Parasegetibacter sp. NRK P23: one gene and its partner. The protein of the gene in region 1 interacts with the protein of each later gene in a pairwise test. Links are inferred from orthologs where the notes say so. Each region holds a gene or a part of one and is shown on either strand. Other genes may lie near its edges.

Region 1 (7,449 bases):
CGGTTGTGCGAAATAGCGGGCGACCAATCCGGCATACTTTCAAAAACCTTCTGCACTTCCACAGAGAACATTTCATGTGTGGACTCCGTGATACTGAACTTCCGTAGTTTGCCGTGCTCACTTACTTCAAAAGACACTTTCACCAGGCCGTTTATGCCTTTATCGAAAGCTTCTTTGGGCCACTGCAGGTATTCGACTACATAGTTTTTGAAATCAGGAATATCACCCAGCAGAAAAGCTTCTTTCCGGACGTTACACATCGGCCCCAAAGATTTTCCGGAAGAATCAAAGCATTCAAGCGCTACCAGTTTACCACGGTTATAGGTTTCCTTCGTACTTGGCTTCCCGTTAGGAAAATACCATACCCACTCCCCCGCGGGAAGACCGAGTTGATAAGCGCCTGTATGTTCCGGGTTACCGTTCTCGTACCACTGTTTGCTTACCCCCGTTTTTACCCCCATCTGGTACTCCACGTAAGCTGAGGGTTTGGCGGAACTGAACCAGGTGGAAACGGCGCCATCCAGCATATCGTTGGAATAATTGCCTTTTTCAATGGGCACACCTGAAGGGTTATACAAGGTGTACGGCCCATGCCTGATGGTAAGTTTTTTGTTCTCAAAACCAATCTCACAAAGAATTTGCCCGTTGGGATAGAAAAGATTGGCGAACCACACATCCCCATGTTTAAAAGCCTGTCCGGCGATCTGCGCCATATGTTGCGGTACGCGCCGGAGGGAGGAATCGAAATACACCCTGAGCGTATCATTCTTCTGCGCGTATGTATTGGCTTGAAGGAGCAGGAAAAAGAGGGGTAACAATACTTTCATCGGCTGAAAAGGTTTCCGGCAATTTGAGGAAAACAAGACAATAATATTGTTACCGTACTGTGAAAATCATTTCAATACCCGGTACACGGGGTATTGCAGGTGATCCGGTTCGTAATAGGGCGACAACTTATACACGAATTCCAGTTGTGCCGCGCCATTCTTAGCGAAGCTGGTATCCGTTCTTTTCTTCTCTTCCAATTGCGCCCGCGCAGCGGGATTGTTGCGCAGCCATTCTTCAGCGGTATCTTCAAAAACATAAGAGGAATAGCCTTCTTTCTGTCCGAGTATCGCATCAAAAAAGTTCCAGGCGAAATAAGAATCGGGCGCTTCAGGCTCCAGCACTTCCACGATAAACCGCCGTTTGGCATTTTGTGTGGGAATCATCCAGTCGCCTTTCCTGAAACGCTTTGTAACAACGGTTTTGGTAACCGAAACTTTTGAATGGAGGTAGTGCTTCTCGAAAGGGCGGTTCGGCGATTGGTAGTCCGCGATCCTGTACATCTCCACTTCAACGAGGGTATCATTGAGGATTGGACGCATCGGAACACCGTTCTTTTTAAGCAGTTCGGCCACGGCCCACCAGCCCTGGGGAAGGATATAAGCGTTTGGAACAGTTACAGCCTTATCGGTTTCATAATAATTATAGAAAGGCACCTGGAGTGTAAAGGGCCTGGCCCTGTCGTAGAATAGTCTTGGCAATCCTGAGATGGCACTTGGTTTGTAACCTGAGGCATACCCTTTGAAGGTAATTTGTGTCTGTTGCGTTCTGTTTAACTTCCAGGAAACGGGCAGTTGCATGGATTCGACCAGTTGTGCCCTCGCCTGCCTTTTCAGACTTTTAATGGCGGAAGCATGGCCCGAAGCGTAAGCGATAAAGCAATCCATCAGCGCTTCCGTGGCTTCCACCCTTTGCGGATACGGTTTCAGCATATGTGTTTCCGGCATAAAGCTGAAGCATTGGAACAGTGCGGCGTAGCCGGTGGAATACCGTGGACCGTCGTGGAATTCGGACCAGCCTTTCTCGGGGGTTTCACCGAAAAAGTTCACGTAAGGAACGAGGTCGAAACCTTTTTCCCGCATCATCGCATAGATGCCTGGTTCCATTTGTTGTTGCAGGAAATCCCCCATGGCGCCCCCCAGTTTGTTGTGCTGGGTGGAAATCAGGGTCATTACGTGTTGGTAATCCGCGCCATTGCTTACGTGGTTATCGATAAAAATATCCGGGTCCACGAGGTGGAATATTTCGGCGAAGGCGGTGGCGTTTTTAGAATCTGATTTAATGAAATCACGGTTCAGGTCGAGGTTCTGGGCATTGCCGCGGAAGCCGAAGCTGTCGGGACCATTCTGGTCTACGCGGTACCAGGGGCTTCGGTTCAGCAATCCCCCGATATTGTATACCGGTATAAAAGCGATGAGCACGTTTGAAGGAAGTTGTATTTTCCCGGAGATGAGTTTTTGCGCCAGCAGCATGCTTGCGTCAATACCATCCGGTTCGCCGGGATGAATGCCGTTGTTGACGAGAATTTTTACCCGGTTCTTTTTTTCGGCTGAAGTAAAACTAAAATCCTTATCAGGGGAAAAGATAGCGAGGTGCAGGGGTTCTCCGGCATCGGTCATACCCATTTTTTTCAGTTCCAGCCTGGGGGAAGCTTTGGCGGCACGTTCCCACCATTGGATCACTTCTTTATAATTACCCGTTTCCTTTCCATTGCTCAACTGGAACCTGGTTGGGGGCACCTGAGCGTTTGAAACATTTAATAAAAGCAGGAAGCAGAAACAGAGCAGGGAAAAGGGGCGCATAAAAACGGTTTGATGCACTAAAATAAAAAAAGGCGCCCAAAGGACGCCTTCTATATAGAAAGTTTGTTTTGCTGTTTACCTTATGCCAGGGCAGTGGTTCTTTTCACCAGCTTGCTCTTCAGGTTGGAAGCTTTATTCTTGTGAATAACGCCACGTTTTGCCAGCTTGTCGATCATAGAGATCACAGAGGGCAGTTTCTCACCTGCGGCAGCTTTATCTTCCAGCGCTTTCAGGTCACGGATAGCGTTACGGGTTGTTTTTCCGTAGTAACGGTTTCTATCTCTGCGTTTTTCGGCCTGACGCACATCTTTCTTGGTTGCCTTATGATTTGCCATAATTTTTTCGATTTCGGACGGCAAAGGTAGGCTTTTTATAAGAACAAACAAATTTTGTCAGACTTTTTTCAGAATCTTCCGAGAATACAAATTTCCCTTAAAACCATTGAATTCTCCTGTTAACCGTACCATATTTTCAACGATATTTGCCAAATTGCTCTATAGACATCATTCAATAACTATCGGCCAAATAATGATTCAATGAAGGATTTTTCTTATATCACGCATTCGCACCCGTCCTATATAGAAGGTTTGTACCAGGATTATGTGCAGGATCCCGCCGCAGTAGATCCCGATTTCCGGAAATTTTTCGAAGGTTTTGATTTTGCCGTTACCAACGGGCATGCCACAAACGGCAAACCTGCAACCGGAGCGGCAGACGCGGGCCAGCTTGCCAAAGAGTTTTCCGTATACCAACTCATCCAGGCCTACCGTAAAAAGGGACACCTGGTGGCCAAAACCAATCCCATCCGGGAAAGGAAGGACCGCCGGGCCAACCTCGACCTGAAATATTTCGGTTTGTCGGATGCTGACCTGAAAACATCCTTCGAAGCAGGTAAATTCATCGGCTTACCCAATGCCACACTCGCGCAGATCGTGGCGCACCTTCAAAAATGCTATTGCGCCTCCATGGGCGTGGAATACTCCGCATTGAACGACCACGCGCGCGTGGAATGGCTCGCAAAGGAAGTAGAACAAAACTTCCACCAGCCCATGCCGCTGGAAAAGAAAAAAAGAATCCTGGGGAAACTGAACGAAGGCGTGATGTTCGAGAAGTTTCTCCATACTAAATACATTGGCCAGAAACGCTTCTCCCTGGAAGGGGGCGAAGCCACCATCCCCGCGCTGGATGCCATTATTGACACCGCGGCAGAACTCAGCGTTCAGGAAGTGGTGATTGGTATGGCCCACAGGGGAAGGCTGAACGTACTCGCCAACACACTCGGCAAAACCTACGAGCAGATTTTCAGTGAATTTGAAGGCACCGCCATCCCGGATACCACCATGGGCAGCGGCGACGTGAAGTACCATCTCGGCTTCCGAAGTGAAGTGGAAACGGCGCACGGGAAAAAAGTAAACCTGCAACTCTGCCCCAACCCCTCCCACCTGGAAGCGGTTGACCCCGTGGTGATCGGTTTCGCGCGCAGCAAGGCCGACGTTATCTACGAAAGCGATTACGATAAAATATTGCCCATCCTCATCCACGGAGACGCCTCCCTCGCCGGACAGGGCATCGTTTACGAAGTGATCCAGATGAGTTTGCTGGAAGGTTATTATGTGGGGGGCACCATGCACCTGGTGATCAACAACCAGATCGGGTTCACCACCGATTTCGATGATGCCCGCTCCTCCGATTACTGTACTTCCGTGGCGGCCATGGTGCAGGCCCCCGTGTTGCACGTAAACGGCGACGATGCGGAAGCCGTGGTGAAAGCGGTGGAAATAGCCACCCGCTACCGCCAGGAATTCAATTCAGATGTGTTCATCGATATCCTTTGCTACCGCCGCCATGGCCACAACGAAGGCGATGATCCCAAATATACCCAGCCCCGCCTGTACAACCTGATCGACAAGCATCCCAACCCCCGCGAAGTATATTCGCAGCAACTGATCGCCTCCGGCGCAGTGGACGCAGAACTCGCGAAGGAAATGGAAAAGAAATTCTGGAGCGATCTCCAGGAAAGGCTGGACGAGATCAAACAAAACCCCCTCCCCTACAAATACCAGAAACCCGAAGAATGGTGGCAGGCGCTGAGAAAGGCTACAGAAGAAGATTTCCTGCAATCGCCAGAAACAGGTATTACGGAAGACCAGTTCAACACTGTTTTTAAAGCGATGATGGCTATCCCGGAAGGATTCAAGCCGCTCCGCAAAGTGGAGAAACTGATCCAGGACAAAGAAAAATTATTCAACGAGGAAGGCAAACTCGACTGGGCCACCGCTGAACTGATGGCTTACGGTAGTATTTTGCTGGAAGGTAAGGATGTGCGCATGAGTGGGCAGGATGTCCGCCGCGGCACCTTCTCCCACCGTCATGCCGTACTCCGCGACGAAGAAACAGATGCCGCTTACAACAGGTTGAGCCGCATTCCCGGCGCCGAGGGTCAGTACAGAATCTTCAACTCCTTCCTCAGCGAATTCGGCGTACTCGGTTTTGAATACGGGTACTCTATGGCTAACCCGAACACACTCGTGCTCTGGGAAGCACAGTTCGGTGATTTCATGAACACCGCGCAGTGTATGATTGACCAGTTCATCACTTCCGCAGAACAGAAATGGCGCATGATGAGCGGACTCGTCATGCTGCTCCCCCACGGATACGAAGGACAGGGACCAGAACACAGTTCCGCCCGCATGGAAAGATTCCTGCAGTCTGCCGCTGAACTGAATATTGTTGTTACCAACATCACCACGGCGGCCAACTTCTTCCATTCGCTGCGCCGTCAGCTGGCCTGGCAGTTCCGTAAACCGCTGGTCAATTTCGCGCCCAAAGCGAACCTGCGTTTGCCGGCTACCTATTCTGAAAAATCGGCTTTCCTGTCCGGGAAATTCCAGGAAGTGCTCGACGATACCTTCGTTGAAAAAGCGGACGAGGTGAAGAAAGTATTGTTCTGCTCCGGCAAAATCTATTATGACCTCGCCGACAGGCAACAGAAAACGGGAAGGAAAGACGTGGCCATCGTACGCGTGGAACAACTGTACCCGCTGCCCGCCAACCAACTGGAAGCATTGTATAAGAAATACAACAAAGCTACCTGGTTCTGGGTACAGGAAGAACCGCTTAACATGGGCGCCGCCTCCTTCCTGCAAATGAACCTGAAAACACTGAACTACGGTGTGATCAGCCGCCAGGCCAGCGCCGCTACCGCTACCGGTTATGCGAAAGTGCACGCACAGGAACAAACTGAAATCATAGATACCGCGTTTTCAATCTAAACTAATCAGAAACCCGCATTATGATCGATATCAAAGTACCAACAGTAGGAGAATCCATCAGTGAAGTAACACTGGTGAAATGGTTAAAGAAAGAAGGAGAATACGTTCAGCGCGATGAAGTGATCGCAGAATTGGAAAGTGAGAAGGCTACTTTTGAATTGAACGCTGAAAAAGCAGGTATACTGCACACCAAAGCAAACGAAGGTGACACGATTAATATCGGCGACATCGTAGCATCTATTGATGATACCGCCGCCGCGCCATCCGGAAGCGCTCCCGCCGTGGAAGCGCCGAAAGAAGAAGCGAAACCTGACGCCACAGCGCGTGAGAACGAAAAATCCACGCCCGACGCTGTTGCCACAGGCAAGGGTGTGATTGAAATGAAAGTGCCCACCATCGGAGAATCCATCAACGAGGTCACCCTTGTAAAATGGTTGAAAAAAGATGGCGACCTCGTTCAACGCGACGAGATCATCTGTGAAATGGAAAGCGAAAAAGCCACTTTCGAACTGAACGCGGAAGAAGCTGGCAAGCTGATACAGGTAGCAAAAGAAGGCGATGTACTGAAAATAGGTGATCACGTGGCTTCTATCGATTCCGATGTGGCCGTGCCCGCCGCAGGCGCTTCGAAGCCCGCCCCCGCACCTGAAAAGAAAGAAGCCGCTCCCGCTGCCCCTGCTGCCCCATCTTCGGATGTAAAAGCGACCCCGGTAGCCGCCGCCATCATCGCCGACAAAAAAGTAGACCCCAAACAAGTGCAGGCCTCCGGAAGCGGTGGTAAAATCCTGAAACAGGACGTACTGGAAGCCCTCCAGAACCCGGGCCGCAAGCCCGGCGCCGCCATGTTCACCCGCGACGATAAGCGCGAGAAAATGAGCAATCTCCGCAAAACAGTTTCCCGCCGCCTCGTGGAAGCCAAAAATACCACCGCTATGCTCACCACTTTCAACGAAGTGGACATGGGTAAAATCATGGAACTGCGCGGTAAATACAAAGACAAATTCAAAGAAACGCACCAGGTCAACCTGGGCTTCATGAGCTTCTTCACCAAAGCCGTTACCTACGCACTGCAGGAATGGCCGGCCGTGAACGCATACATCGACGGAGACGAAATCATCTACCACCAATATTGTGACATCTCCATCGCCGTATCTGCCCCGAAAGGCCTGGTGGTACCGGTGATCCGCAACGCGGAAAGCCTCAGCATGGCCGAAATCGAGAAAAAAGTAGTGGAACTTGCCACCAAAGCACGCGACAACAAACTCACCATGGAGGAAATGCAGGGTGGTACGTTCACCATCACCAATGGTGGTGTATTCGGCTCGCTGATGTCTACCCCCATCATTAATATCCCGCAGTCCGCTATCCTGGGCATGCACAAAATACAGGAACGTCCGATGGCCGTGAACGGCCAGGTGGTGATCCGTCCGATGATGTACCTCGCACTGAGTTACGACCACAGGATCATTGATGGAAGGGAATCCGTTTCTTTCCTGGTAAGGGTGAAAGAATTGCTGGAGAATCCGGAGTTGCTGTTGTTCGGGAAAGAT
Region 2 (7,110 bases), 590 kb from region 1 along the record:
TTAAAACGAGCGCTGTAGCCGGTAGTGCCTTCAATAGTAGTTTATTCATGCCTGTGGTTTTTCCAGCGTAGAACTCTTTACATGCGCAACGTTTTCTTTTATAAAGAAAGGGGGAAACTATTATTGTGGAGACGGTATTTAAACGCCGTACTTAGTGGTGAAAAGACTGTATTTGGAAGAGATTAACAAGGGCATGGGAGACCGTTTTGGTGTATGATGAAAAAATGCAACCGAGCTGGATGGGAGATACAATTCCTTCAAAAAAGGAAAGGCCAAAGTGATAAGTGCGGGATAGCATAAAACGTATCCAGAAAATGCTGAAATGTTAATTTTCGTTAAAACCCGTGTTTAAACTTCAATTCATCGGCGCATTTCCCGGTTCTGTCCATAAACGTTTTCATTCGATTTTCTCACTTGGTAATTTCAGTGAAACAAAACCGGGTAGTATGAATATGATTCAATCCAACGTAGCTGGCGCGCCACTGTTTCTCCGGGTGAATTACAGTCTGGTGAAAATTGATCCGGCGGATATTCTCTACATTGAATGCGCCGATAACTACATGAAATTGCATTTGAAGGAAGGTCGCCCCCTGTTGGTGCGCATCACCCTGAAAGCGTTGATGACAATGCTTCCTGAAGGTTTTATGCGCATCCACCGTTCTTATGTGGTGGCACTTAATCAGATCAGCGCCATCAGGAACAGGTCTTTAAAGATCGGGACAAGCGAGTTGCCACTTGGTGTGAGTTATGAAGAGCCCTTCATGCGCAGAATAAAAAACAGTCCTACCTTTGGACATGCTCATTACTAACCTCGGTATGCTCGTTAATACAGGGCACCACCAACATCCCCTTCGCGGAGCCGCCATGAAAGCTATGGCATGTATCCCCAATGCATGGGTTCGGGTACATGAGGGCCGCATATTGGGTTTCGGCGCCATGGATACAATTGATACTTCGAACACCGATGAAGAAGTCTGGGACGCGCAGGGCGAATGGTGTTTTCCCTCCTGGTGCGATAGCCATACCCATCTTGTGTTCGCGGCCAGCAGGGAAGAGGAGTTTGTGATGAAGATAGGAGGGAAGTCATATGCGGAGATCGCTGCCGCGGGTGGGGGCATATTAAATTCAGCGCGGAAACTCCGGGCGATGCCGGAAGAGGAACTTTACGAGGTAGCCGCGCAACGTTTGAAAGAATTGTTGTTGCTGGGAACGGGTGCCATCGAAATAAAAAGCGGATACGGTTTAACAACGGATTCGGAACTGAAGATGTTGCGCGTGGTGAAACGGCTGAAACAGAATATTCCTATTCCCGTTAAAGCCACCTTTTTAGGGGCGCACGCGCTTCCTGAAATGTTCAAAGAGGATAAAGAAGGCTACCTTAAACTGATAGAAGAAGAAATGCTTCCGGCCATAGCTAACGAAGGATTGGCGGATTATATAGATGTTTTTTGCGAAAAGGGTTTCTTTTCAAACGAAGAAACGGCGCGGCTCATCAAAAAAGGAGCGGCGTTCGGCCTGAAAGCGCGCATTCATGCGAACCAGCTTTCCGCCTCCGGGGCCGTAGAAACCGCGGTGGCAAATGGCGCCGTGAGCGTGGACCATTTGGAAGTGATGGATAGAGCAGCCATCAACGCGCTGGCCGCTTCAACTACAATCGGCACCTTACTTCCCACGGCCGCGTATTTCCTGCGGATGGATTTTCAGCCCGCAAGAACATTATTGGACGCGGGTTGCGCCATTGCCCTCGCCTCTGATTTCAATCCCGGTTCCTCTCCTTCCGGAAATATGAATACGGTGGTTTCCATGTCGTGCATACAAATGAAAATGTTTCCGGAAGAAGCGTTGCATGCCGCCACTACGAATGCGGCGTTCGCCATGGAACTGGAAAACGAAGTGGGTTCCATCGCGGAAGGAAAGCTGGCGAATTTTTTCTTCACCAAACCGCTTTCATCGCTGGCCTACCTCCCTTACGCCTTCGGTTCCAACCTGATCTCCCGTGTAATGTTGAATGGAAAATGGTATTCCCCGCTCGCTATTTCAGGGGAATAGCTTACATTCATTTTACAATTGACTGCCATGCAACATTTCCGCTTTTACAACAGGGAAGACCTGCTGTTTCTTACCCGCCTCCGACGTTTCGAAACCAAATTGGGAGAAAGGCTCGCCACCCTTTCCAACAGTGATGAATGGGAAGAATCGCTGCGCCATTCGCCCGCGAAGTATATCCTTATCGGTATTCCGGAAGATATTGGGGTGAAAGGGAATTTTGGCAATGGCGGGGCCGATAGTGTATGGTTGCCTTTTCTTTCCGCTTTCCTGAACATCCAAAGCAACGATTATTTTTCCGGCGAAGAAATGATGGTGTTGGGGCATTTCGATTTCGGGGACCTGAAATACCTGATCGAGAACAATGCCAGCAACGAAGAAGAACGGGTGGATGCCTACCGGCACGCGGTGCACGCCATTGATGAGGAAGTGGAATCACTGGTGAAGGTGATTGCCGCTGCGAACAAAATCCCGGTGGTGATAGGTGGGGGGCACAACAATGCGTATCCCCTGATTAAAGGCGTGGCAAAGGGATTAACCAAAGCGGGCATCATTCCACTTGCCCAGATCAACGCGGTGAACCTGGATGCCCATACTGATTACCGTCCATTGGAAGGGCGACACAGCGGTAACGGTTTCCGGTATGCCGATGAGGATGGGTTCCTGCACCAGTATTGTGTGGTGGGCATACATGAAAATTACGTTCCGCAGAACGTATTGACGGACATGGCCGAGAATCCGTTTACCGATTACATTACCTGGGAAGATATTTTCCTGTACGAAAGGCGCAGTTTTATGCAGGCCGTGGCCCATGCGGCAGACTTCACCAAAGATGGTTACACCGGTATCGAACTGGACCTTGATGCCATCCAGGGTGTACTCAGCAGTGCCGAAACGCCTGTTGGTATTTCAGCGATCAATGCACGGCAATACGTTTATTACACAGCTTCAGAAAATAATGTGGCTTATCTCCACATATGTGAGGGTGCGCAACAACTTGCCGATGGGCGCCGCAGCGATACCACCGGTAAGTTGATCTCCTACCTGGTCACCGATTTTGTGAAGGCGCACGTAGTGGCAGTTAACGATCCAGCGCCATAATCTGTTCAAAAAGCTCCTCGTACTGCACATTCATCTGTTCCAGTTCAGCACCCACGGCTTTGTAGGATTTCTCCGTGTCCTGGAATTTCTTCGGGTCTGAATAAGTATCCGGGTTGCCCAGCGCGGCTTCCAGTTTTTCTTTTTCCGCCTTTTTAGCGGCTATTTTTTCTTCCAGTTGCTGGAAAGTCTTTTGTAATTTTTGAAGCTCCTTGTTGATGGGGGCGTTCCCTTGCTTTGCTTGCGGTTGTGGCGCCACAGGGGCGGGCTTCGACTTTTCTTTTTCTTTCTCCTCTTTTTTAGGCGCTTCTTCTATCGCACGGGCGGCCATTCTCTCCTTCCATTCCACCCATTCGTGGTAGGTGCCCTTGAATTCTTTGATTTTACCATCCACGATCTCCCATATCTTGTTGGCGGCTTTGGAAATGAAGTAGCGGTCGTGGCTCACCAGGATGATGCTCCCTTCATACTTGTTCAGCGCTTCCACCAGGAGTTCCACGGAATGGATATCAAGGTGGTTGGTCGGTTCATCGAGCATGAGGAAGTTGGCCTTGCTCACAATAACTTTTGCCAGAGCCACACGTGCTTTTTCCCCACCGCTTAGTATCTTGATGCGTTTATCCACGTCGTCGCCGCCGAAAAGGAACGCGCCCAAAAGACTTCTGTATTCCAGTTCCGTTTTCCCCGCGCGGGAACTGTTCATCTCTTCGATCAGCGTATTGTTCAGTCCGAGTGATTCCAACTGGTGCTGTGCATAGAAACTTTCCGCCACGTTATGCCCCCATATTCTTTCCCCTTCAATGGGTTCGGTACCGGCCACAATACGGAGGAGTGTGGATTTACCTTTACCGTTCGCACCGATCAGCGCGATCTTATCGCCGCGTTCAATTTCGCCGGAGGCATTCTTCAGAATCTGCAGGTCTCCGAAAGATTTCGACACATTTTTCAGCGTACAAATGATTTTGCCGGGCTCTTTGCCCACCGAGAAGTTGATGCGCATGTTCGGGCGCTCAATTTCCACATCTTCGATCCGGTCTATCTTATCCAATCGTTTTTGCACACTCTGTGCCTGAGCGGCTTTAGAAGCTTTGGCCTTGAAGCGCTCAATAAAGCGTTCCTGCTGGCGGATAAAATCCTGCTGGTTCTCGTAAGCGCGTTTCTGCATTTCCACCCTTACTTCCTTTTCGGTTTCATAGTAAGAGTAGTTGCCTACGTATATGTGAAGCTCCTGCTGGTAGAGTTCCACGATTTTATTCACCATTTTGTCGAGGAAGAACTTGTCGTGGCTCACAATTACCACGCTGCCCTTATAATTAAGCAGGTATTTCTCCAGCCATTCGATAGAAGGGAGGTCAAGGTGGTTGGTTGGTTCGTCCAGCAGCAGCACATCGGGTTGTTGCAGGATCATTTTAGCGAGCAGTACGCGCATTCTCCAGCCACCGCTGAATTCTTTATAGGGGCGAACGAGGTCGGTATCGCTGAAACCGAGTCCGTGTAAAACCTCTTCTGCTTTGTGTTGCACATTGTAGCCATCGAGCAGATCGATCTCATGGAGCACATCCATGTACCTGTTCAGCAGTTTTTCGTCTTCTTTGGCTTCGAGCAGCTTTTCGAGTTCGTGTTGTTCTTTCTGAAGGGCCATCACTTTTTCGAAGGCTTCCATGGCCACCTGGGTGATGTTGTTGTTCGTATCAAAGCTCAGCAGGTCCTGGTGCAGGTAGCCAATAGTGGTTTCTTTACTTTTCACGACTGAACCGGCACTGGGCGTATATTCCCCCACCAGTACTTTCAGCAGGGTACTTTTTCCCGTACCGTTGTAGCCTATGAGGCCTATTCTTTCTCCCGGGTTCAGGTGCCAGGTGGCATCGCGTACAATGGTTCTGGCCCCGAATTCGAACGTAACATCCTGTAATCCAATCAGCATTATCTTCCGGCGTTTTTTCTGCCGCCCCGCAAAGGTATTACATGTTTAGGGCGGTAAGCCTTACATTTGTAAAAAAACTTTCGCTCATGAAGCAATTCTTTTGCCTGGCCATTGCCGCTGCTGCTTTTCTGGCGGCCTGTAGTTCTTCCGATACCAAAGCGCCTGAAAATGCCGAACCCGCTCCACCGAAAGTGAGTAAACATACCGCCGCCTTCAATTCCTCTTTTTCCGCTTTGCTGGGTGGATACTATGAACTGAAAGATGCACTGGTGGCCAGCGATACCGCAAAAGCCAACCTTGCCGCCGCGAAAATGGGCGCCGCCGCCGATAGCGTAAAACTGAACGAAATCTCCAACGACAGCACCGGCGCCATCGCCGCCACTGCCGCCGATTATACCAAAACACTCAGTGATCTCTCTAAAACACTACGTTCCGAATCCGATCTCGAAGCAAAAAGAAAAGAGTTCCAGATGGTATCCGACGCGATGTACGACCTGGTAAGAACAGTTCAATACGATGAGCAGGTGGTGTACCACCAATATTGCCCGATGGCCTTCGATAACCAGGGCGCTTACTGGCTGAGCAACTCCAGCGATATCAAGAATCCGTATTTCGGGAAGAAAATGCTGGTTTGCGGCGAGGTGAAAGATTCGCTCAACTTCTAGCGATTGGCTTATGCCAGTAAAATGACATATAAAAAATCCCCCGGCGGTTAAATACTTCCGGGGGATTTTTTATGTGGTGTTTTCACCGGGCAACTCCGGGCCGTAACACTGTCTCGTCTCCCGGAAAACAACGTCGGTGGCACCGGTTTCCAACCCTCCTCCACCAGCCATTCCTCCACGATGCCCGTAAACACTTACTTATTAAGAATTTCCGCCCTGCATCAGTGAAATCACGGGATACCCGCGGGGATAAACACCGGGTACCCCCCCCGTTCTTCCGGGAACCCCCAACCTTTCCCGGAAAAACTTGTTATTCCCAGCATGAAAGGAACTTTACTCAGCGTTTTTCTTTTTCTTTTCACCCATCAGCTTTCAGCTCAAGATAAATTTACCATCAGCGGGTATGTAAAAGATGCCCTGTCTGGCGAAACACTTATCGGCGCCACGATTGCCGTGAACGGAAGCGGACGGGCTGTACTGGCCAATCAATACGGCTTCTATTCTATTACTTTGCCAGCCGGGGAATATGAGTTATACGTTTCTTTTGTAGGGTACGAAGTGCTGGGTAAAAGTATTAAACTGGACGCGGACACGCGAACTGATTTGCTGCTCACCCCACGCACCGCGGCCGCCAATGAAGTGGTAGTCACCGCCAGGAAAAGGGACAACAACCTGAAGGACGCGCAGATGGGTAAGATAAGCCTGTCTATGAACCAGGTGAAATCGCTGCCCGTGCTTTTCGGGGAAGTGGATATTCTTAAAACAATTCAACTGCTGCCCGGCGTGCGCAATGCGGGGGAAGGCAATGCCGGTTTTTACGTGCGCGGTGGTGGCCCCGACCAGAACCTGATTATGCTGGACGACGCCGTAGTGTACAACACCGGCCACTTATTCGGGTTTTTCTCCATTTTTAATTCCGACGCTATCAAAAATACCTCGCTCATCAAAGGAGGAATGCCACCTCAATACGGAGGAAGGTTGTCTTCGGTACTGGATGTGGCCATGAAAGATGGTAATATGAATGAATGGGAAGCCCGGGGCGGCGTGGGGCTCATTGCTTCGCGCATTTCTGTGGAGGGGCCGATTCAAAAAGACAAAGCATCTTTTATGCTTTCCGCCCGCCGGACCTATATTGATGCCCTGATAAAACCGTTCATCTCAAAATCAAGTTCGTTCTATGGTTCAGGATACTATTTCTATGACCTGAACACCAAGTTGAACTATACTTTTTCCGATAAGGACCGGCTCTATCTCAGCGGTTATTTTGGCCGCGATGTATTTACGTTCCGCAACCGGGAACGTGCTTTCAACGCGGATATCCCCTGGGGTAATTCAACGGCAACCATCCGGTGGAACCATGTTTTCAATCCAAAACTG

The links. The genes of interacting proteins can lie anywhere in the genome.
Region 2: the proteins of M4J38_RS11485 (region 1) and M4J38_RS09005 interact in binary tests that used the Escherichia coli proteins (3 or more experiments, as listed by UniProt). The link is inferred for Parasegetibacter sp. NRK P23 from one-to-one orthologs.

The regions. Positions count from the first base shown.
Region 1 is NZ_JAMDLG010000001.1:2,801,092-2,808,540, forward strand. Bases 2,842-6,099 are described here. They hold M4J38_RS11485 (2-oxoglutarate dehydrogenase E1 component), read left to right. Parts: upstream 2,842-3,163; coding sequence 3,164-5,899; downstream 5,900-6,099. Other genes in these bases: rpsT (30S ribosomal protein S20), read right to left, coding at 2,842-2,962; odhB (2-oxoglutarate dehydrogenase complex dihydrolipoyllysine-residue succinyltransferase), read left to right, coding at 5,920-6,099. Outside these bases: M4J38_RS11470 (energy transducer TonB), read right to left, coding at 1-827; M4J38_RS11475 (M14 family metallopeptidase), read right to left, coding at 894-2,627; more of rpsT, read right to left, coding at 2,708-2,841; more of odhB, read left to right, coding at 6,100-7,449. UniProt on the Escherichia coli protein: E1 component of the 2-oxoglutarate dehydrogenase (OGDH) complex which catalyzes the decarboxylation of 2-oxoglutarate, the first step in the conversion of 2-oxoglutarate to succinyl-CoA and CO(2).
Region 2 is NZ_JAMDLG010000001.1:2,207,549-2,214,658, reverse strand. The notes cover bases 2,599-5,517. They hold M4J38_RS09005 (ABC-F family ATP-binding cassette domain-containing protein), read right to left. Parts: upstream 5,069-5,517; coding sequence 3,128-5,068; downstream 2,599-3,127. Other genes in these bases: M4J38_RS09000 (DUF3347 domain-containing protein), read left to right, coding at 5,155-5,517; M4J38_RS09010 (formimidoylglutamase), read left to right, coding at 2,599-3,147. Outside these bases: M4J38_RS09025 (DUF6089 family protein), read right to left, coding at 1-49; M4J38_RS09020 (LytTR family DNA-binding domain-containing protein), read left to right, coding at 447-809; hutI (imidazolonepropionase), read left to right, coding at 796-2,049; more of M4J38_RS09010, read left to right, coding at 2,077-2,598; more of M4J38_RS09000, read left to right, coding at 5,518-5,733; M4J38_RS08995 (TonB-dependent receptor), read left to right, coding at 6,055-7,110. UniProt on the Escherichia coli protein: Genetic data indicate it may be involved in ribosome assembly or function.